DNA from 2 places in the Streptomyces sp. NPDC044033 genome. Region 1 is predicted to be linked to the other one. Evidence: riboswitches for the same ligand, from Rfam matches in the RefSeq annotation. Region 1 holds a riboswitch; the other holds the start of a gene.
The links. A riboswitch is a leader RNA that binds a small molecule or an ion and turns the genes downstream of it on or off. The one in region 1 is predicted to bind glycine.
Positions count from the first base shown of each region.

Region 1 (10,661 bases):
CTGGATGATGATGCCGTAGTTCTTCCGCAGGACGTTGGCGGGGGCGCCGATGATGCCCGCGTACTGGGCGCCGTCGTACTCGTCGATCTGGGCCTTGATGCCGACCTTGGCGAGCGATGCCTGGAGCGACGTGGCGGTGGCGATCTCCGGCGGCTTGTTGTTGCGCACCGCGATCGTGGTGGCGAAGCCGTTCGGCTTGTCGCACTGCTTCATCTCGTCCTTGGCCTTGGCCAGGTCCGGCTTGCCCTGCTTGATGTTGTACGGGTCGAACTTCGGGTCGTACCCCTTGACGGCCGGCGGCAGCATGCTGGTGCCGAGGTCGCCGCCCGCCATCGGGCCGCCGCGCGCGGTCTGCAGCGAGGTGTGGTCGGCGGCGTAGATGACCGCCTTGCGGCAGTGGATGTTGTCGAACGGCTTGACCGTCTTGGGGAACGCGGCGTAGCGGATGAACCCGGTCTGCGGGTTGTCGACGTTGGCCTTGTGGCTCTGCAGCGCCTTCTGGCGGCCCGCCGAACCCATCCCGGTCGCGTTGATGTCGATGTCGTACTCACCGGAGATGAGCTTGTTGTCCATGTCATCGGCGTTGGTGGTGAGCTTGACCGAGACCTTGTCCGGCAGCGCCTTGCGGACGGAGTCCGAGGTCTTCTTCCACTTGTCGTTGCGGACGAGCTCCAGGCCCTTGTTCGGCGTGTAGGACGCGAACTTGTACGGGCCGTTGGAGAAGGGCTTGAGGCCGTACTTCTCGCCGGTGTCCTTGTCCTGGCGGACCGGGGCGGCGGCGGGCAGCGCCAGCATCTGGAGGAAGTCGCCGTTGGGGCTCGGCAGCTTGAAGACGATGGTGTTCGCGTCCGGCGTCTCGATCTGCTTCAGGCCCAGCTTGTCCTTGCTGGTGTCCTTGTACGGGCCCTTGTAGTTCAGGTCCGGGTCGAGGACCTGCTGGATCCAGGTCGGGCCGCCGGTGATCTTCTCCTTGGCCCAGGTGCGCTCGATGCCGTACTTGATGTCCTGGCTGGTGACGGGCTTGCCGTCCTCCCAGGTCAGGTCGGGGCGCAGCTTGAAGGTGTAGGTCTTCTTGTCGGGCGAGATCTGGCCGGTGTCGGTGGCCATGTCCGGGACCAGCTCGGAGCTGGCCGCGCCCGGGGCGGGCTTCGGGGTCACCAGGGTGCGGGTGTAGTAGCGGGCGAAGTCCCACATGAAGCCGTAGTAGCCACGCTGCGGGTCCCAGGAGTCGGCGTCCTGCGTGCCGATGAACTTCAGCTCGCCGCCCTTCTTGGCGGAGGTGCTGGCGACATGGCCCACGCCCGCGTTGAAGCCCGGCGCCTTGCCGCTGGTGCTGGAGCCGCCGCCCCCGCCGCAGGCGGTGGTGGACACCAGCGCCGCGACCACGAAGGCCGATCCGGCGGCCAGTCTGCGCCTCGGAATGCGATGAGTTGTCACGTTGTCGCGACCTCCGTGAGATTCTCGGCCCGGGGAGGACCGGCTGTTCGGGGATGAACTCCTGACGAGGAATCAGTTGTGTTGCTCGTCCGGGTCGTCATGGGTGCTGCTGCGGGTACTGCTGTGGGGTTCTGTGCCGCGGGCCCTCGGCTCGACGGCGTTCTGCGAGGGTCAGCGCGAGCCCTTCGGGTCGAGGGCGTCACGCACGCCGTCGCCGAAGAGGTTGAAGGCCAGCACGGTGGCGAAGATGGCGAGCCCCGGAATGACCATGAACATGGGGTCGGACTCGTACGTGGTGACGGCCGCGGAGAGCATCTGCCCCCAGGAAGCGGTCGGCTGCTTGACGCCCGCGCCGAGGAAGCTGAGGGCGGCCTCGGTGAGCACGTTGGTGGGGATCATCAGCGTGGCGTACACGGTGATCGGCGCCACCAGGTTGGGCAGCAGTTCGCGGAAGAGGATGTACGCGCGTCCGGCGCCCAGGCTGCGCGCCGCCTCCACGTACTCGCGCTCTCTGAGCGAGAGGGTCTGGCCTCGCACGATCCGGCCCACGTACGGCCAGCCGAAGAACCCGATCACCACGATCAGCACGCCCATGCGCACGCCCGAACCGCTGAAACCGAAGAGGGAGTTCGGCACCACGGAGACCAGGGCGATGATGAAGAGCAGCTGCGGGAAGGCGAGGAGGACGTCCATCACGCGGCTGATGATGGCGTCGACCCAGCCGCCGAAGTAGCCGGCGACGATGCCGAAGACCGTGCCGACGGCGACGGCGACCACGGCGGCGAGGAACGCCACCAGCAGCGAGACCCGGGCTCCGTAGATCACCCGGCTGAACACATCGCGGCCGTTGACCGGCTCGACCCCGAAGAGGAAGTCCGAATTGATCCCGCCCCAGGAGCCCTTGGGGGTGCCGAAGAGCGGGTCGATCTGGTCCTCGTGGAAGTTGTTCGGCGGATGCCCGAACAGGTCCACGATCAGCGGCGCGAACACCGCGATCAGGATGAGCAGCAGCACGACGACCCCGCCGGCCAGGGCCAGCTTGTCGCGCTTGAGCCGCACCCAGGCGATACGCCACGGGGAACGGCCCTCGATGGCTTTCGCCGGGACGCCGGCCGCGACATCGACGGCGGCGGTCTCGGCCGCGCTCGTGTCGTGCAATGGTGCCGTCATCGTCTGGGGGACCCCTCTCGACCGGCGATAGCCGGCCCACGCTGCCGCCGACGCGGCTTGGTTCACATCAGGTGCTGCGAATGGTGCTGAAGGCGCGGGAAGTTCACGCGGAGCAGGTCGCACACAGAACCGACTCTGCTTGTTCCGGGGAGTCTTCAACGGGCCCGCGATCACCCGCCAGACCTGACCGGCAATGGATGCGTAACCGTGATGTGTGTAGGGAGGTTCCGTTATACGGACAGTCGTGATCCATGAGCGGATCAGTAACTACAAGGACAGTTTGTCCAGTTGGTGTCAGTACGCTCCGGCCTGACGGCCCTGCGGCGGCGGATAGCCGTAACCGGCCGTGGGCGCGGGCGCTCCGGCGCCGTACGCGTCGCGGTCGAAGAACGGCCGCGCGTTGGCCCGCATCCACATCGCGACCGGGTCGTGCTCGTCCGACATCGACACCGTGGACACCGGCAGCCCCTCCGGCACCACGCCCACCGACTGCTGCATCATCAGCCGCACCGAGTCGACGGCCGGCTGGGACGTGTCGTACAGATCGAGCCCGATGGCCAGATACGGCGCGCCCAGCGCGGGCTGCACCCAGGCCCGGCGCAGCGCCCGGACCACGGGCGTACGGTGCGCGTTCTGCCCCAGCAGGGCATAGAACTGGGGGATCTCGATGGCCGGCTCACTCAGCCGCAGCGGCCCGGCGGGCAGCCGCTCCAGGCCGCCCGCGACGCGCCGCAGGTCGAGCCAGGGGATGCCGACGCCGCCGCCCGGCGCGTGCGGGTTGAGCCACAGGCCCCAGCGGTCGGGGAAGAGCGAGGCGGCGATGGCGCGGCCGCCGACCACCTCATGGGCGCGGTTCCACCCGCTGGCGGCGAGCTCCGGGGCGGAGGTCACGCATGGCGCGTAGCCGAGGCTGTCGACCTCCATGTTCCCGTACTGGGCGTCGGGCGAGCCGGCCTGGCCGTGCCAGAGCAGCATCCACACCTGACCGTCGGCGATGGCGTGCAGCAGCGCCTCGTAGGCGTCGTACCGGCCGGGCGCCACTTGGCGCAGCATCTGCTCCACGCCGCTCTCCGCGCCCGCGCTCACCTGGGTCCGCCCTTTCCCTCGGCCGTCTCTGCCCCGCTTCGGGGCGCGCCAGTGCACCCCGCCCGGTCATCCAACCAGCTTACGAGCCCGTACCGCCCTGCCGCGGGTCAGTCACAGGTCACGGTCGTAGAACGGCCGGACGCGCTCGCTCAGCCACTCCCCGACCGGGTCCTGGGCGAGGTCGAGGAAGACCATCTGCACGGGCCAGGGCACCGGGACCGTGTGCAGCGCGCGCCCGAGGGCGTCGAGCGCGGCGGCGCGGCCGGCGTCGTCGGGCAGGTCGAGTTCGACGCCGACGAACAGCGCCGGGGCGTCGGTCTCCACGCAGGCCAGGACGCGCCGGGCGGTCCGCACCAGCCCGGCGGCGGCGAACTCCAGCCCGGCGGCGGCCAGGAAGTCGACCGGTTCTTCCTGCCAGTCGGGTTCGTAGAGCCGCACCCGGCCGCCGGTGGCGGGTCCGTCCAGCGGGCCGTGCCCGCCGCGGCACAGCTCCGCGACGGCGGGCGGCGGCAGCGGGACGCCGACGGCGCCGTCCGGGTTCACCGCGATGCCCAGCTGCGGGGGCAGGCCGCGGGCGAACTCGACGGCCGGTGCGACGGTGCACGGCATCCGGTCGCCGGTGATCAGCCGGAACTGCTGCTCGGAGCTGAACACCGGGACGTACGCGCCGCCGTCGATCTCCAGGGTCGGCAGATCGAGCTCGCGGCTGTCCGGGTGGCCGCCGTTGGGCAGCGGAATCCACAGCAGGCTGCGGCTCAGCACCTCGACGATGCGCGCGCCGGCCCCCGCCACCCCCAGGGAGGCGGCGAGCACCTCTTCGAGTTCATTGGCGGGCCAGCCCTGGGCCTGGGTGTATTCGTAACTCTCCGGGATGCTCATTCCGTCCAACCGCCGTCTCGACAAAGCCGCATCCGAACCCTAACGGCTGCATGCCCCACGTTCCTCGGGTGCCGCCGAATTCCTTGACGAACACCCAGGTCAGGCGGGGGCGATGGAACTTGGACCGGGGTGCACCCCGGGTAGTCGGCGAGTTGCGGAACGTACCCGTCCTCAGCACGGTGGTCGGACACCTTGTACGCACCACGAAGGGAAGCCCCCTATGCGCACGTCCCGGAAGATGCCCCGGAAGACCGGCGCGGTCGTCTCGTCCGTCGTGTGCGGCGCGCTGGCGTTCGGCGCCTCCGGAGCGGCCCTCGCGACCGCGCACGGCGGCACCCCGCACCCGGCGGGGGCGGCGGCCGTGGCCCCGATCCCGGGGGCGGACGCGCTGGCGGGCCAGACCGAGCGGTTGGGCGACCTGGCCGCCGCCCTCAAGCCGGTGACCGGCCTCGTCAACGCGGTGCTGAAGGCGCCGGGCGGCAAGCTGCCGACCCCGGAGGCCGCGAAGCACGCGGAGGCGGTCAAGGAGGCCCTCGCCAAGATCACGGCGGCGGCGAAGGCGCCCGCTGCGCCGAGCGTGCCGGAGGCACCGAAGGTGCCGAAGAAACCGGCCGCGCCGGTCGACCCGACCGACGCCAAGGCGCCGGCCGCGCCCGCGGCCGGGCAGCAGGGCGCGCCGTCGAAGGCCGGCCCGGAGCTGGTGGCCAAGGCCGCCACCGACCTCCAGGCCAAGGTCAACGCGTTGCTGAGGACCACCGTCGCGGGCAGCCCGGCCGGCACCGCGGCGGCCCTGAAGGCCACGCTGGCCGCCACGGTGAACGTCGTGGCGAGCATGGTCCTCGGCGGCGGCCTCCCCGCCCCGGACCTCCCCGGCCTCCAGAAGCCCCCGGCCGCCGCGCCGAAGGCTCCCGGCCGGTCGGCGTAACGCGCGGCGGGGACACCGCACCGACCGCCGGGCGGCACCGGGCCGCCCGGCGGTTCAGGGGCGCCCGGCGGCGGGCCCGTAACCGCTTCGGCGATCCGACGACTACGAGCGCCCGTCCCGCCGCCCGGGCCCACCTCGGTGATCCGGACGGTTACGGGCCCCGGTGCCGGGCCCGAAACGCTTCGGTGATCCGACAGCTACGAGTGGCCCGCTCCAGCGCCCGAGCCCGACTCCGTGACCCGGGCGCCTACGGGCCCCCGGCACCACCACCGTGACCCGCGCAGTCCACGGACGACCGCCGGGCTCACAACGCCCCGGCAATCCAACGCCTACGAACGACCCACCCCAGCACCCGAGCCCGACCCCACCACCCAGCCGCTACGGACCACCGGCACCAGGCCCCGGCACCGCCTCGGCGATCCGGCCGAACCGGATCGCCCGTAACGCGTCACCCGCGGGCCGGTCCAGGAGGATCGCCGAGGCGGTGCCGACCGGGAGGCGGCCGGACTCCACCGCCGCCACCAGCCGCGCCACGGCCCGGCAGTGGCGCGCGAAGGCGTACGCGGAGACCCGGCGCCCCCGCTGGGCCTGCCCCGTCAAGGCCTCCGCGACCGGTACGTCCATGATCAGCAGCCGTAGCGCGACGCCCCGCCGTCTGGCGTCGCGCGCCAGCCAGTGGCGCACCCAGGCGAGCGTGCCGCAGTCGTGCACGACCACGCTCGTGCCCGAGTGGAGCGCGCGCCGCAGCCCCGTGTAGTGGGAGAGCCGGACCAGCGGGCGGTAGAGCCCGTACGGCACGTACGCCGGCATCCGGCGCGCCCAGCGGTCGCGGGCGTCCTGCGAGTCGACGCGCCAGACGATCCCGCCGCGGGCGTCCAGCCCCGGCACCGCCCGCCGGATGAGGGTGGACTTGCCGCTGCCCGGCAGGCCGGAGACGACGAGCAGGTCGCCGACGGGGAATCTCAGCTCGTGGGCGGTCGCCGTGCCGCGCAGGTCCGCGACCGCGGCCGCGGCCGGGGGCCGCCGGGGGCCGGGCAACGCCGGCCTCGGATACGTACGTTGCGCGTGCACGGTGATCGTCCTCCCCGGTCCGGTCACTGCGGGCTACCCGAAGAGTGTCAAGAAAAGGTAATGCGCTTCAAGGGCGGGCCAAAACGATCGGCCGCCCGTCCGGGGGTTTACAGCGGACCGTCGCATGCGATGATGTGCCCGCAAACTGCATATCGGCCGCTCGTAGTCCGCGCGGGAGAGTCCCGGTCACGCTCCGTGCACCGGGCGCCGAAGGAGCAAGTCCTCCCTTGAATCTCTCAGGCCCCGTACCGCGCAGGCGAGGCAGATCTGAAAAGCGGGCCGCCGTGCCATCGGCGGTCCCACCCAAGGTGCAAGCCGAGGGGCCCGGCCGGGCCTCCTGGTGAACCTCTCAGGTTCCGATGACAGATGGGGAGGCGCGTTCTTCGTGTGCTTCTTCCAAGAACTCGCCACCGTCAGCCCGGGAGCCTGAAACATGACCGATTCCCCTCGCCGTACCGCGCTCGACGCGACGCATCGCGCGCTCGGCGCGACCATGACCGACTTCGCGGGCTGGGACATGCCGCTGCGCTACGCGAGCGAGCGCGACGAGCACCTCGCCGTCCGCGGCCGGGCCGGGCTCTTCGACCTCTCCCACATGGGCGAGATCACGCTGACCGGCCCGCAGGCCGCCGACGCCCTCGACTACGCCCTGGTCGGCAACATCGGCAAGGTCGCCGTGGGCCGCGCCCGGTACACCATGATCTGCGACGCCGAGGGCGGCATCCTCGACGACCTGATCGTCTACCGCCTCGGCGAGCAGGAGTTCATGGTCGTCGCCAACGCGTCCAACGCCCAGGTGGTGCTGGACGCGCTGACCGAGCGCGCGGCCGGCTTCGAGGCGTCCGTACGGGACGACCGCGACGCCTACGCGCTGCTGGCCATGCAGGGCCCGGAGTCCGCGGGCATCCTGAAGTCGCTCACCGACGCGGACCTGGACGGGCTGAAGTACTACGCGGGGCTGCCGGGCACGGTCGCGGGGGTGTCCGCGCTGATCGCCCGTACCGGCTACACCGGCGAGGACGGCTTCGAGCTGTTCGTCCGGCCGTCGGACGCCGAGCGACTGTGGCAGGCGCTGACCGAGGCGGGCGCGGGCGCGGGGCTCGTACCGGCGGGGCTGTCCTGCCGGGACACGCTGCGCCTGGAGGCGGGCATGCCGCTGTACGGGCACGAGCTGACCGCGGCGACGACGCCGTTCGACGCGGGGCTGGGCCGGGTCGTGAAGTTCGAGAAGGCGGGCGACTTCGTGGGCCGCGCGGCGCTGACCGCGGCGGCCGAGAAGGCCGAGGCGGCGGCTCCGCGCAAGCTGGTCGGGCTGATCGCCGAGGGGCGCCGGGTGCCGCGCGCCGGATTCCCGGTGGTGGCGAGCGACGGCTCGGTGATCGGCGAGGTCACCTCGGGCGCCCCCTCCCCCACGCTCGGCAAGCCGATCGCCATCGCCTATGTGGACGCGGCGCACGCCGAGCCCGGTACGGCCGGGGTGAGCGTGGACATCCGCGGCAGCCACGAGCCGTACGAGGTGGTCGCGCTGCCCTTCTACAAGCGTCAGCGCTGACCGGGACCCGTACCGCCGCGCCCGTCGCGTCTCACGTGTCAAGACCCGTTGCACAAGCACCCACGCGTATCCAGGAGAATCGAGTCATGAGCAACCCCCAGCAGCTGCGTTACACCAAGGAGCACGAGTGGCTGTCGACCGCCGATGACGGCGTCGCGACGGTCGGCATCACCGAGTTCGCGGCCAACGCGCTCGGCGATGTGGTCTACGCGCAGCTTCCCGCGATCGGCGACAGCGTCACGGCGGGCGAGACCTGCGGTGAGCTGGAGTCGACGAAGTCGGTCAGCGACCTGTACGCCCCCGTGACGGGCGAGGTCGTCGAGGCCAACCAGGACGTCGTGGACGACCCGTCGCTGGTGAACTCCGCCCCCTTCGAGGGCGGCTGGCTGTTCAAGGTGAAGATCACGGACGAGCCGGCGGTGCTGCTGACCGCCGACGAGTACACCGCCTTCGCGGGCTAGCCCGCCCGTACGCCCTCCGCCCTCCGCTTCCCAGGAAGAACTCATGTCTCTGCTGAACAGCTCCCTCCATGAGCTCGACCCCGACGTCGCCGCCGCTGTCGACGCCGAACTCGACCGCCAGCAGTCCACCCTCGAAATGATCGCCTCGGAGAACTTCGCTCCGGTCGCGGTCATGGAGGCGCAGGGCTCCGTCCTCACCAACAAGTACGCCGAGGGGTACCCCGGCCGCCGCTACTACGGCGGCTGCGAGCACGTCGACGTGGTCGAGCAGATCGCGATCGACCGGGTCAAGGCGCTCTTCGGCGCCGAGCACGCCAATGTGCAGCCGCACTCCGGCGCGCAGGCCAACGCCGCCGCGATGTTCGCGCTGCTCAAGCCCGGTGACACGATCATGGGTCTGAACCTCGCGCACGGCGGGCACCTGACCCACGGCATGAAGATCAACTTCTCCGGCAAGCTCTACAACGTGGTCGCGTACCACGTCGACGACGAGACCGGCCAGGTCGACATGGCCGAGGTCGAGCGGCTCGCCAAGGAGGCCCGCCCGAAGCTGATCGTGGCCGGCTGGTCCGCGTACCCCCGCCAGCTCGACTTCGCGGCCTTCCGCAAGATCGCCGACGCGGTCGGCGCGTACCTGATGGTGGACATGGCCCACTTCGCCGGCCTGGTGGCCGCGGGGCTGCACCCCAACCCGGTGCCGCACGCCCATGTGACCACCACCACCACGCACAAGACCCTCGGCGGTCCGCGCGGCGGCGTGATCCTGTCCACCCAGGAGCTGGCCAAGAAGATCAACTCTGCGGTCTTCCCCGGCCAGCAGGGCGGCCCGCTGGAGCACGTGATCGCGGCCAAGGCGGTGTCCTTCAAGGTCGCGGCGACCGACGAGTTCAAGGAGCGCCAGCAGCGCACGCTGGACGGCGCCCGCATCCTCGCCGAGCGCCTGACCCGGTCGGACGTCACCGAGCACGGCGTGTCCGTACTGTCCGGCGGCACGGACGTGCACCTGGTCCTGGTGGACCTGCGCAACAGCGAGCTGGACGGCCAGCAGGCCGAGGACCGGCTCCACGAGGTCGGCATCACGGTCAACCGCAACGCCGTCCCGAACGACCCGCGCCCCCCGATGGTCACCTCGGGCCTGCGGATCGGCACCCCGGCGCTGGCCACCCGCGGCTTCGGGGCCGAGGACTTCACCGAGGTCGCGGAGATCATCGCCGCGGCGCTCAAGCCGTCCTACGACGCGGCGGAGCTGCGCGGCCGGGTCACGGCCCTCGCCGCCAAGCACCCGCTGTACCCGGGTCTGAAGTCCGCGTGAAGTAACTGATCAACCCGCGAGTACGGGGCACCGCGCACACTGGAAGCAGAACAGTGCACCGGTGCCCCGTCCCATGCGCCCCGTCACGGCGCAGCACCAGCGCCGCACGGCGCCCCTCACCAGGGCGCCATCCCGCGGCCCCAGCAGTGCCCGCACCACCCACCACGAGCAGACAAGGGGTCCGCCACCGTGGCCATCTCCGTCTTCGATCTCTTCTCCATAGGCATCGGTCCGTCCAGTTCCCATACGGTCGGCCCCATGCGCGCGGCCCGAATGTTCGCGCGCCGGCTCAAGAACGAAGGCGTGCTCGCCCACACCACGTCCGTACGGGCCGAACTCTTCGGCTCCCTCGGCGCGACCGGGCACGGCCACGGCACCCCCAAGGCCGTACTCCTCGGTCTGGAGGGCCACTCCCCGCGGAGCGTGCCCGTCGAGACCGCGGACGACGAAGTCGACCGCATCCGGCGGACCAAGCGGCTGCGGCTGCTCGGCGCGGAGATCGGCGACACCCACGAGATCGACTTCGACGAGCCCCACCAGCTCATCCTGCACCGCCGCCGCTCGCTGCCGTACCACGCCAACGGCATGACCCTCTTCGCGTACGACGAGGAGGGCCTGCCGCTCCTGGAGAAGACCTACTACTCGGTGGGCGGCGGCTTCGTCGTGGACGAGGACGCGGTCGGCGAGGACCGCATCAAGCTCGATGACACGGTCCTGAAGTATCCTTTCCGCACCGGCGACGAGCTGCTCCGCCGCTCCCAGGAGACG
Region 1 is NZ_JBWKFF010000022.1:140,030-150,690, reverse strand. It holds gene AC07AB_RS32055 (ABC transporter substrate-binding protein) at 1-1,437, opposite strand, end outside; gene AC07AB_RS32050 (ABC transporter permease) at 1,609-2,607, opposite strand; gene AC07AB_RS32045 (enhanced serine sensitivity protein SseB C-terminal domain-containing protein) at 2,902-3,660, opposite strand; gene AC07AB_RS32040 (enhanced serine sensitivity protein SseB) at 3,805-4,572, opposite strand; gene AC07AB_RS32035 (hypothetical protein) at 4,793-5,497, shown strand; gene AC07AB_RS32030 (AAA family ATPase) at 5,876-6,568, opposite strand; glycine riboswitch at 6,731-6,829, shown strand; gene gcvT (glycine cleavage system aminomethyltransferase GcvT) at 7,002-8,120, shown strand; gene gcvH (glycine cleavage system protein GcvH) at 8,207-8,581, shown strand; gene glyA (serine hydroxymethyltransferase) at 8,625-9,893, shown strand; gene AC07AB_RS32010 (L-serine ammonia-lyase) at 10,083-10,661, shown strand, end outside.

Region 2 (10,661 bases), on a different contig from region 1:
ATCGGCAGCAGGGGCGGGAAGTAGCGCACGTTCTCCTCGAAGAGGTCGAACGCGTCGGTGATCCAGCACTCCCCGAACCAGGTCCGCGGGCGTACGCCTTGGGCCTTCAGCTCCGGCGGGCGGGTGTCGGTGGACTGTACGAACAGGGGCGGGCGGGACTCCCGCCACAGCTCGCGCCCGAAGAGGAAGGGCGAGTTGGCGCCCACGACTATCTGGGCGGCGGCGATCGCCTGCGCGGCGTTCCAGACGGCGGCGAACCGGCCGGGGGTCACCTGGAGGTGCAACTGGACGGACGTACAGGCCGATTCGGGGGCGATGGACCGCGAGGTGCAGGTCAGCCGTTCGACGCCGTCGATGTCGATGGTGAAGTTCTCGCCGCGGGCGGCGACCATCTCGTCGTTGAGCCGCATGTAGCGGTCGACGTCGGAGAGGTTGCCGGGCACCAGGTCCTGGGCGGCGAGGGTGGGCAGAATGCCGATCATCACGATCCCGGCGCCGATTTCCTGGGCTCTTCGGTCGGCGTAGGACAGACCCGTGCCCAGCTCTTCCGCGAGCCGGTCGAGAACCCTGCCGCGCAGCCGGTGCGGCACAATGTTCACTTCAAGATTGAACTGACCGAGCTCGGTCTGGAAATCACGGCTCGCAATGCGCTCCAGCACCTCGGCATTCATCATTCTCGGGGCTCCGTCGGCGCCCGCGAGATTCAGCTCGATCTCCAGCCCCATGAGGTTCTTCGGGCGATCGAAGCACCCGTCTTCCAGCAGTCGCGACAACCCCTCCAGACACTGCCGGAGTTTCCCTCGGTAGCGCTGCCGGTCGGACAGGTCGAACCCGGCGGCCACGACCTTCTCCCCCATCGAAGCGTCCCTCCTCGACTGGGTCGACCACGACGTCAGCCGCTGGTGTCACGTTTGATGATGCCCAAGAATGTGATCGATAACGCTCTGCCGAAACGGGTTACCCGATATGATCTCAGTGAATCCCGCTCCGGCAATTTCAGTCGGCATAGTGACTTGTACCAGGACGTCGCACATTCTCGGCTATAAGCACCGGCACTATCCGGCCTACCCTACCGGAGGAAAAGCACGAGGTGGCGGGCGCGGACGGGTCGCAGAATACCCGAAATCGCCTGGCAGGCCGGTCCTGATTGCGCCTTGTCAGCAATGCCCGGGACGGCTAGGTGAAACACCATATGAACACCTGTCGTATAAACTTCGCGAACGAGGCAGAGAGTTGGCGCCCCGGCAGTCGGTTCCGGCCCCCCTCTGACCCCGCACGCTGACAGCGCCGTCCGCACCTGCCCAGCACCACCGTGTCTCCTGAGTGAGAGGCGATTCACCATGCCGCTGCATGTCCCCCCAGCCCCAGCGCCAGCCCTGCGCAGCGTTCTCGCGGCCCTCGGTTCCCCCACCGCCGTCCGCGCGACACGCACCCCGTCCCTCAAGGCCCTGCAAGGGCAGCTGACCCCGGAGTCCCCGCTTCCGGTGTATGTCCTGGACCAGATCACCGCGCTCGGCGGCCACCCCCGCACGCGGCTCACGGGATGGCGGTTCCTCATCCGGAGCGCCGAGTCCACCGCGGCAGCGGCGGCGGCAGCGGAGACGATGCTCACCCCGGACGGCTGGACGTTCTCGCACTTCTTCGAGGGTCCGTATGTCGCCTCGACCGAACGGGCCCTGCGCCAGGCCGAGTCGCTGACGACCCCCTACCAGCCCCGGCTGCTGTCCGTACCCGAGCTCTACATGCTCACGCTCTGGCTGCACGGCGACCCCGTCGCCGACGCGTCGAGCTGCCGGCCCGCCCCCGGCGACCTGCTGGTGCCGCTCGCCCCCGCGCCGCCCGGCATCGCCGCGCACCGTCCGCACCGCGTCGCCGACCTGCTGCCGGTGCTCACCCACCGGCTCACCCCGACGCCGCTGCTCGGCTCCCCCGCCTGACGGACCCGCGGCCGGCCCCGACCCATACGAGAGCGCCCCACGGCTTCCCGGCCGTGGGGCGCTCTGCTACGGTCACCGCTCTCACGTCCGTCACAGCGGGCCATCGCGCGGACTAGCTCACAATGACCACCCCGAACCACCCGAAGAGACCGCGCTGTTGGCGGCAACCGTCCTCATGGGTGACGCGTCTTTCTCTAGCAGAGGAGAGCTCCCGTGAAATCCCTGCGAAATCACGTCCGTAGGGCAACACTGGGACTGACCGATTGAGTTGACAACGGGGGGCGGCCTTGAAAACCGCATCGAGCAGCCGCAGCGAACTCACTACACCGCAGCGAAAGAACCCATCCATGTGCCAGCACCAGCCACCATGCCCGACAGCCGACTCCGCCGACCGTGAGGCCGCCCATCTTGTGGCGCACCACCCGGAACAGGGCTGGAGCCTGCTGTGCAACGGCGTCCTGCTCTTCGAGGACACCGGTGAGCTGCTGCCGGACGGGCAGATCATCGACCCGCACCGGCCACTCGGCACCGAACACGTGATGACCGCCGCCTGACGCGGCGCACACACAGCGCAGCAGGGGCCGGCCCGGCGACTCGCCGAACCGGCCCCGACCTATGAGGCGAGCGGGCCCCGTCAGTTGTCGTAGTCCTCCAGCGGCGGGCACGAGCAGACGAGGTTGCGGTCGCCGAAGGCGCCGTCGATGCGCCGGACCGGCGGCCAGTACTTGTCCGCGGCCGACACTCCGGCCGGGAACACCGCCTCCTCACGGCTGTACGGGCGCTCCCAGTCGCCGGCCAGCGCGGCCGCGGTGTGCGGGGCGTTGCGCAGCGGGTTGTCGTCCTTCGCCCACTCCCCCGAGCCGACCCGCTCGATCTCGGCCCGGATCGCGATCATCGTCTCGCAGAACCGGTCCAGCTCGGCGAGGTCCTCGCTCTCCGTCGGCTCGATCATCAGCGTCCCGGCCACCGGGAACGACATCGTCGGCGCGTGGAAGCCGTAGTCGATGAGGCGCTTGGCGACGTCGTCGACGCTGACGCCGGTCGCCTTGGTCAGCGGCCGCAGGTCCACGATGCACTCGTGCGCGACGAGCCCGTTCGGACCGGTGTAGAGCACCGGGTAGTGCGGCTCCAGGCGCTTGGCGATGTAGTTGGCACCGAGCACGGCGACCTGGGTGGCGTGTGTGAGCCCCTCGCCGCCCATCAGCCGGACGTACGCCCAGGAGATGGGCAGGATGCCCGCGGAGCCCCACGGAGCGGCGGAGACCGGGCCGACGCCGGTCTCCGGGCCCGCGGTCGGCTGGAGCGGGTGGTTGGGCAGGTACGGGGCGAGGTGCGCGCGCACGCCGACCGGGCCGACGCCGGGGCCGCCGCCGCCGTGCGGGATGCAGAACGTCTTGTGCAGGTTCAGGTGCGAGACGTCGCCGCCGAACCGGCCCGGCTGGGCCACCCCGACGAGGGCGTTGAGGTTGGCGCCGTCCACGTAGACCTGACCGCCCGCGTCGTGCACGGCCGCGCAGATCTCGCTGATGTGCTCCTCGAAGACGCCGTGCGTGGAGGGGTAGGTGACCATCAGCACGGCCAGCTCGTCGCCGTGCTGCTCGATCTTGGCGCGCAGGTCGTCGGCGTCCACCTCGCCGTCGTCGCCGGTCTTGACGACGACGACCTTCATGCCGGCCATGACCGCGCTGGCGGCGTTGGTGCCGTGCGCGGAGGAGGGGATGAGGCAGACGGTGCGCTGGGTGTCCCCGTTGGCCCGGTGGTACGCCCGTACGGCCAGCAGCCCGGCCAGCTCGCCCTGCGAGCCCGCGTTCGGCTGGAGCGACACCTTGTCGTAGCCGGTCACCTCCGCGAGGCGCTCCTCCAGCTCGGTGATGAGCGTGGTGTAGCCCTGGGCCTGGTCGACGGGGGCGAAGGGGTGCAGCGCGGCGAACTCGGGCCAGGTCACCGCCTCCATCTCGGCGGTGGCGTTGAGCTTCATGGTGCAGGAGCCGAGCGGGATCATGCCGCGGTCCAGCGCGTAGTCCCGGTCGGAGAGCTTGCGCAGGTAGCGCAGCATCGCGGTCTCGGAGCGGTACCGGCGGAAGACCGGGTGGGCGAGGTATTCGTCCGTGCGCAGCAGCTCCGCGGGGAGCGCGTCGGCGGCGGACGCGTCCAGGGCCTCGATCGCCGCGATGTCCGCGTCGACGCCGAAGGCGGCCCACACGGCGGCCAGCTGGGCGCGGCCGGTGGTCTCGTCGCAGGCGAGCGAGAGGCTGTCGGCGTCGACGAGGCGCAGGTTGACGCCGCGCTCGCGGGCGGCGGCGGCCACGTCGGCGGCCCGGCCGGGCACGCGCGTGGTGAGGGTGTCGAAGTAGGCGCCGTGCACGACCTCGACGCCGCCGGCCCGCAGCCCCTCGGCGAGCACGGTGGCGTAGCGGTGCGTACGGCGGGCGATGGCGGCCAGGCCGTCCGGGCCGTGGTAGACGGCGTACATGCCGGCCATGACCGCGAGCAGCACCTGGGCCGTGCAGATGTTGCTGGTGGCCTTCTCGCGGCGGATGTGCTGTTCACGCGTCTGGAGGGCCAGGCGGTACGCCTTGTTGCCGTCCGCGTCCACGGAGACGCCGACGAGGCGGCCGGGCAGGCTGCGCGCGAACTTCTCCCGTACGGCCATGAATCCGGCGTGCGGGCCGCCGAAGCCCATCGGCACTCCGAACCGCTGGGTGGTGCCGACCGCGATGTCCGCGCCGAGCTCGCCGGGCGAGGTGAGCAGGGTGAGGGCCAGCAGGTCGGCGGCGACCGTCACGATCGCGCCGAGTTCGTGCGCCCGCTCGATGACCGGGCGCGGGTCGCGCACGGCGCCGGACGCGCCCGGGTACTGCACCAGCACGCCGAACACGCCGCGCTCGGCGATCTCCTGCGGGATGCCCTCGGAGAGGTCGGCGACGACGACCTCGACCCCGGTGGGCTCGGCCCGGGTGCGTATGACGGCGATGGTCTGCGGCAGCGCGTCGGCGTCGACGAGGAAGACGCCGTCCTTGACCTTGCCGACGCGGCGGGCCAGTGACATGGCCTCGGCGGCCGCGGTGCCCTCGTCGAGCAGCGAGGCGCCGGAGGTGGGCAGCCCCGTCAGGTCGGCGACGACGGTCTGGAAGTTGAGCAGCGCCTCCAGCCGGCCCTGCGAGATCTCCGGCTGGTAGGGGGTGTACGCCGTGTACCAGGCGGGGTTCTCCATGACGTTGCGCAGGATGACGGGCGGCGTGAACGTGCCGTAGTAGCCGAGCCCGATCATCGGGGACAACACCTGGTTGCGGTCGGCGAGCGTGCGCAGCTCGGCGAGGACGTCGGCCTCGCTGCGGGCCTCGGGGAGCCGGAGCGCCTCGGCGCTCTTGATCACATCGGGTACGGCGGCCGCGGTGAGCTCGTCGAGCGAGCCGAATCCGACCTGGGCGAGCATCTTGGCCTGGGCGGCACTGTCCGGCCCGATATGGCGGTGCTCGAACGGCGTTCCACGTTCAAGATCGGAAAGGGGGATGCGGTTGTCGTTCATCTGCGGGGGCCTCCTGGTCGTCGCGACCTGCGAGGGGCACCGTGGCGCGGGTACCCGGACGGCCTCCCCCTCTGTCATCTCAACCTGAGAGCTTCACCGGGCCGCCCGGGGCGAACCGGCTTTCACCGTCGGTGAGGAGGGGCTTCGGCGCTGTACCGGTGCGTGGCCCGCCCTGCTTTCCAGAGTGACCTCGTCCGTGCGGTACGTGTGCCTGAGAGATTCCGGGGAGGATTTGCTCCTTCGGCGCCTCCGACGAAGCCTTCGGAGGACTCTCCCGCATGGGGTCTGCAGCCACTCGCCAGCCTACCAGCGCGATCTGCGGCCGATCCCTCAAGTGGCCAGCTGGCGAAATGTGGCTTTTCGTAGGTCTCGGGCAGTAGTTGTGATCTCCCGGGACCCATTGGAGGACCTCTTGCAGACCGACATCGATCCGCGCGGGCTCATCGGCCGCAAGGCGTTCGACCGCAACGGCACGAAGATCGGGACGGTGGACGAGGTGTACCTCGACGACGCGACCGGGAAGCCCGAGTGGGCCGCCGTGCGCACCGGCCTGTTCAGCCGGGACGCGTTCGTGCCGCTGGAGCCGAGCGACCTCGTCGCGGACGCCCTGCGCGTCCCGTACGACCGGGCTCTGATCAAGGACGCGCCGGACTTCGGCGTCGGCCGCCACCTCTCCCCGGAGCAGGAGCTCCAGCTGTACCACCACTACGGGCTGGACGCCTCCGCGCCGGGCAGGGCTCCCGCGCCCGTGGCGGACTCCCCGGCCCCGGCGGGCCGGGACGCCTCCTCGGGCCGGGAATTCGGCCGGATTTCGGGCCCTGACGGCTGACCGCCGGCGGACCGCACCAGCGAGATCGGCTCCCCCGGTTCGAGCGCGGGGTCGTCGACGGGGAAGGTCCGCACCCGGCCCGGCGGGGACCAGGGCGTCTCGAACCGCACGGTGACCCGGCCGACGCCGCTGCCCTGCACCCAGCCGTCCCCGAACTCCGTGTGGCGTACATCCAGCCCGGGGAGCCAGCGGCGCGGCCGGGGCTCCTCCCGCTCCTCCCCGCCCTTGGCGGCCTCCGGCGCCCCGGCCCCGGCCCGTTGCGCCGCTCCGGCCTCCTCAGCGGCCCGCGCCGCCTGCTCCTGCTCCGAGCGCGCGGTGGCGGCCTGGGCGAACAGGTCCTCCTGGGTGTAGTCGGCGAGCCCCGTGACGCCCACCCCCAGCAGCCGCACGCCCGCCGTGGTGTCCACCCCCTCGATCAGCCGCGCGGCCGCCTCCCGGACGACCCCAGGGTCGTCGGTGGGCCCGCGCAGCGTCTCCGAGCGGGTCAGCGTCGAGAAGTCGTAGCGCCGCACCTTGATCACCACGGTCCGGCCGGACCGCCCGGCGGCTCTGAGCCGCTGTACGCACCGGTCGGCGAGGCGCGTGATCTCCAGCTGCACACGGGTCCGGTCGGTCACGTCCTCCTCGAAGGTGTCCTCCACCGACACGGACTTCGCGTCCCGCTCGGCGACGACCGGGCGGTCGTCATGGCCGGTGGCCAGCGCGTACAGCCCCGCGCCGTGCGCCTTGCCCAGCAGCCGCACCAGCTCCGCCTCGCCGGCCTCGGCGGTCTCGGCGACCGTGCCGATCCCCGCCCGGCGCAGTGTCTCGGCCGTCGCGGGCCCGACCCCCGGGATCGTCCGCACCGGCATGGGCCCCAGCAGCTCCAGCTCCGTGCCCGGCGCTATCAGGACGAGCCCGTCCGGCTTGGCCGCCTCGGAGGCGATCTTGGCGAGCATCTTGGATCCGGCCAGCCCCACCGACCCGCTGAGCCCCGTGGCCGCCTGGATGTCGCGCCGCAGCCGCTCGCCCACGGCCCGTATGTCCGCCGACGTGGCCGCGGCGGTGATCGCGCCGCCCGCCTCCAGGTCCACGAACGCCTCGTCGAGGCTGAGCGGCTCGACGAGCGGCGACAGCTCGGCGAGCAGCTCCATGACCCGTTCACTCACTTGGCGGTACAGCGTGAACCGGGGGGTCAGATAGGCGGCGTTGGGGCACAGCCGGCGAGCCTGGGCCGTCGCCATCGCCGAGTGCACCCCGAAGACCCGCGCCTCGTACGAAGCCGTGGACACCACCCCGCGCGGCCCGATGCCGCCGACCACGACCGGTTTCCCGCGCAGGCTGGGTTTGGCCGCCTGCTCCGCCGCGGCGAAGAAGGCGTCCATGTCCAGATGCAGGATCGTCGGCGAACCTCTCACACCAACAGATGCTGCCTCACACCACTGACAACGGCCCCGCGGCGCGGCTCGGAAGCGGCGGAACCCGTGTCACGTCCGGGCGCTCGCCACCCGGCAGGCGGGCTCTCAGCCCGCGCGGTTGCGGCGGCGCGCCAGCTCGTCGGCGGGGTTGTGACCGGCGAGGGTCTCCCCGGTGTCCACGCGCTCGCCGTGCAGCTGCGCGAGGGCGCCTTCCACATCCCGCCAGACCACGCCCACGGCGATCCCGAAGACCCCCTGCCCGCCCTGGAACAGGTCGACGACCTCGTCGGGCGACGTGCACTCGTACACCGTCGCCCCGTCGCTCATGAGCGTCATCTGGCCGAGGTCGCCGATGCCGCGCGAGCGCAGGTGCTGCACGGCGGCCCGGATGTTCTGCAGCGACACGCCCGTGTCCAGCAGCCGCTTGACGATCTTCAGCACGACGACGTCGCGGAAGCTGTAGAGCCGCTGGCCGCCCGGGCCGTGGGCGGACCGCACGGTCGGCTCCACGAGCCCCGTGCGCGCCCAGTAGTCCAGCTGCCGGTAGGTGATGCCCGCCGCCGCGCACGCGGTCGGCCCGCGGTACCCGATGGTCTCCGGCACCGGCTCGGGCGACACCGAGACCGCCCCCGGGTGTCCGGGCAACGGTTCGGCCGTTCCCCCATGAAGCGGATACGGACCGCCTGCCGCCGTGCCGTCGCCGGTGCTTCTCACGCCGACCCTCCGTCCTTGACCTGCCGTCTCGACGGTAGGCAGTCACCCGGGGTGCGTCAACGATCGCCACACTCGCCACGCCGAGTGATAATCACCCTAAGAGTGGTTTCGCGTATCCGCCCGCGGGGAAAGGCTAGCCGAATGCCCTGCGGCAGCCCGGTCGGCGCCTCACTGGCTGTTCGTGCCGAAGTCCTCCGGCGAGATCTGATCGAGGAACTCGCGGAACTTCTCCACCTCATCCTCCTGCTCGTCCGGGATCGCGATGCCGGCGTCGTCCAGCACACCGTCACTGCCGTAGATCGGCGTCCCGGTGCGCAGCGCCAGCGCTATGGCGTCGGAGGGCCTGGCACTGACCTCCACCCCGCTCGCGAAGACCAGCTCGGCGTAGAACACGCCTTCGCGCAGGTCCGTGATGCGGACCTCCGTCAGCTGCTGGCCGACCGCCTCCAGCACGTCCTTGAAAAGGTCGTGGGTCAGCGGTCTGGCAGGCGCCATGCCCTGCTGGGCGAAGGCAATGGCCGTCGCCTCCCCCGGGCCGATCCAAATGGGGAGGTAGCGGTCGCCTCCCACTTCCCGCAGGAGCACGATCGGCTGGTTGGAGGGCATTTCCACCCGGACACCCACGACATCGAGCTCGTTCACACAGCAACCCTAGGACGTGCCCGGCGGGTTTGGGTAGTCGGGCACCCGCCGGTCGGTGTGGTCACGCCCGCAGCGCGGCCGCTACGAGCGCCGCGTGCAGCCGTACGGACAGTGCGGCCAGCTCCCGCGCGGTGGCCTCCGCATGGGCTCTGGTCTGCGGATTGCGGTGTCTGCGCAGCGGCGCGACCACCTGTTCGACCAGGTCCGCCTCGCGAACGGCCGCGGCCTTCATGACGCGCAAATGCCTCGGCTCCAGCCCGAACCGGCCCAGGTCCGCGACGAGCTTCGCCACCGCCACGGCCTCGACGTCGTAGCCGCCGCCGGAATTCGGCTCGATCAGACCGTAGGACTGCCACTCGTCCAGCTCACGCTCGGTGACCCCGGTGGCCCCGAGCAGCTCCTCACGGCCCACCTGGACGGCCGTGGGGCCCTCCGCGTCCAGCTCCGCGGCGCCGTCCAGCAGATCCCTCGGCTGTCCGGGCGCGGGCAGCGGCAGCTGCTCCCCCCGGGCCAGCGCGTCGAGGTACTCGCGGATGACCCGCAGCGGCAGGTAGTGGTCGCGCTGCAGGCGCAGCACGCACCCGAGCCGCTCGACGTCCTCCTGGCTGAACTTGCGGTACCCGGACGGCGTGCGCTGCGGCTCGACGAGGCCCTCCGCCTCCAAGAACCGGATCTTGGAGACGGTGACCTCGGGAAATTCGTCGCGCAGCAGGGTGAGCACCATGCCGATGCTCACCAACTGGCCGTCCGCGGTGGCGGTGCCGCCCTCGGCACTCCCCGCCGGTGTCTGACGCATAGCCCTTCCCTGGCGGGTCAGATGCCCCGCTGGCTCGCGTAGAAGACCAGCCGGTACTTGCCGATCTGCACCTCGTCGCCGTTGGCCAGCGCGACCGAGTCGATCCGCTCCCGGTTGACGTACGTGCCGTTCAGGCTGCCGACATCCGAGACGGTGAAGCCGCCCTCCGGCTCGCGCCGGAACTCCACGTGCCGCCGCGAGACGGTGACATCGTCGAGGAAGATGTCGCCCTGCGGGTGGCGGCCGGCCGTGGTCAGGTCGCCGTCCAGCAGGAAGCGGCTGCCCGAGTTCGGACCGCGGCGGACCACCAGCAGCGCCGAGCCCATCGGCAGCGCGTCGACGGCGGCCTGCGCCTCCGGAGAGAGCGACGGGGTCGGCGTCTGGCCGGTGGCCTCCGACTCGTACGCCTCAAGACCGGAGATGGAGATGGTCGAGGTCGTCTCCGAAGCCCGCTCGGACGACGCGCCACCACGCAGCGGCGCACCGCAGTTGGAGCAGAACCGGCTGGACTCACCATTGCGGTTGCCGCACCTCGTACACACCAAGGCTGTACCTCCACCCGCAGTTGAGGTCGACGGTCCCGGAGAACCTATGCGCCCGGACGCGCCCTGGCCGCCCGGAGCATCGTCGCCCGGGCCTCCCACCTGATCCCGGAACAGCGGGCGCTCTTCTGACGCCTCTGTGCCTTCCACCGGCCGCTGCGCCCGGTGGCGCGCAGCACCGCTGCCGCCCTCCTGGCGCGAGCTCTTGCCGAACAACTTCGCAAACAACTTCACGGGCGATTCCCCTTGACCGAAACAGACCCGCCCGTGGGGCA
Region 2 is NZ_JBWKFF010000025.1:110,567-121,227, forward strand. It holds gene AC07AB_RS33760 (glutamate-cysteine ligase family protein) at 1-857, opposite strand, end outside; gene AC07AB_RS33765 (hypothetical protein) at 1,341-1,937, shown strand; gene AC07AB_RS33770 (DUF5999 family protein) at 2,285-2,491, shown strand; gene gcvP (aminomethyl-transferring glycine dehydrogenase) at 2,572-5,466, opposite strand; glycine riboswitch at 5,656-5,753, opposite strand; gene AC07AB_RS33780 (PRC-barrel domain-containing protein) at 5,879-6,295, shown strand; partial or broken gene AC07AB_RS33785 (DNA polymerase IV) at 6,205-7,692, opposite strand; gene AC07AB_RS33790 (MerR family transcriptional regulator) at 7,798-8,406, opposite strand; gene AC07AB_RS33795 (bifunctional nuclease family protein) at 8,575-9,048, opposite strand; gene ftsR (transcriptional regulator FtsR) at 9,110-9,844, opposite strand; gene AC07AB_RS33805 (FHA domain-containing protein) at 9,862-10,661, opposite strand, start outside.
Region 2: another riboswitch for glycine. It lies ahead of gcvP (aminomethyl-transferring glycine dehydrogenase); the one in region 1 lies ahead of gcvT (glycine cleavage system aminomethyltransferase GcvT).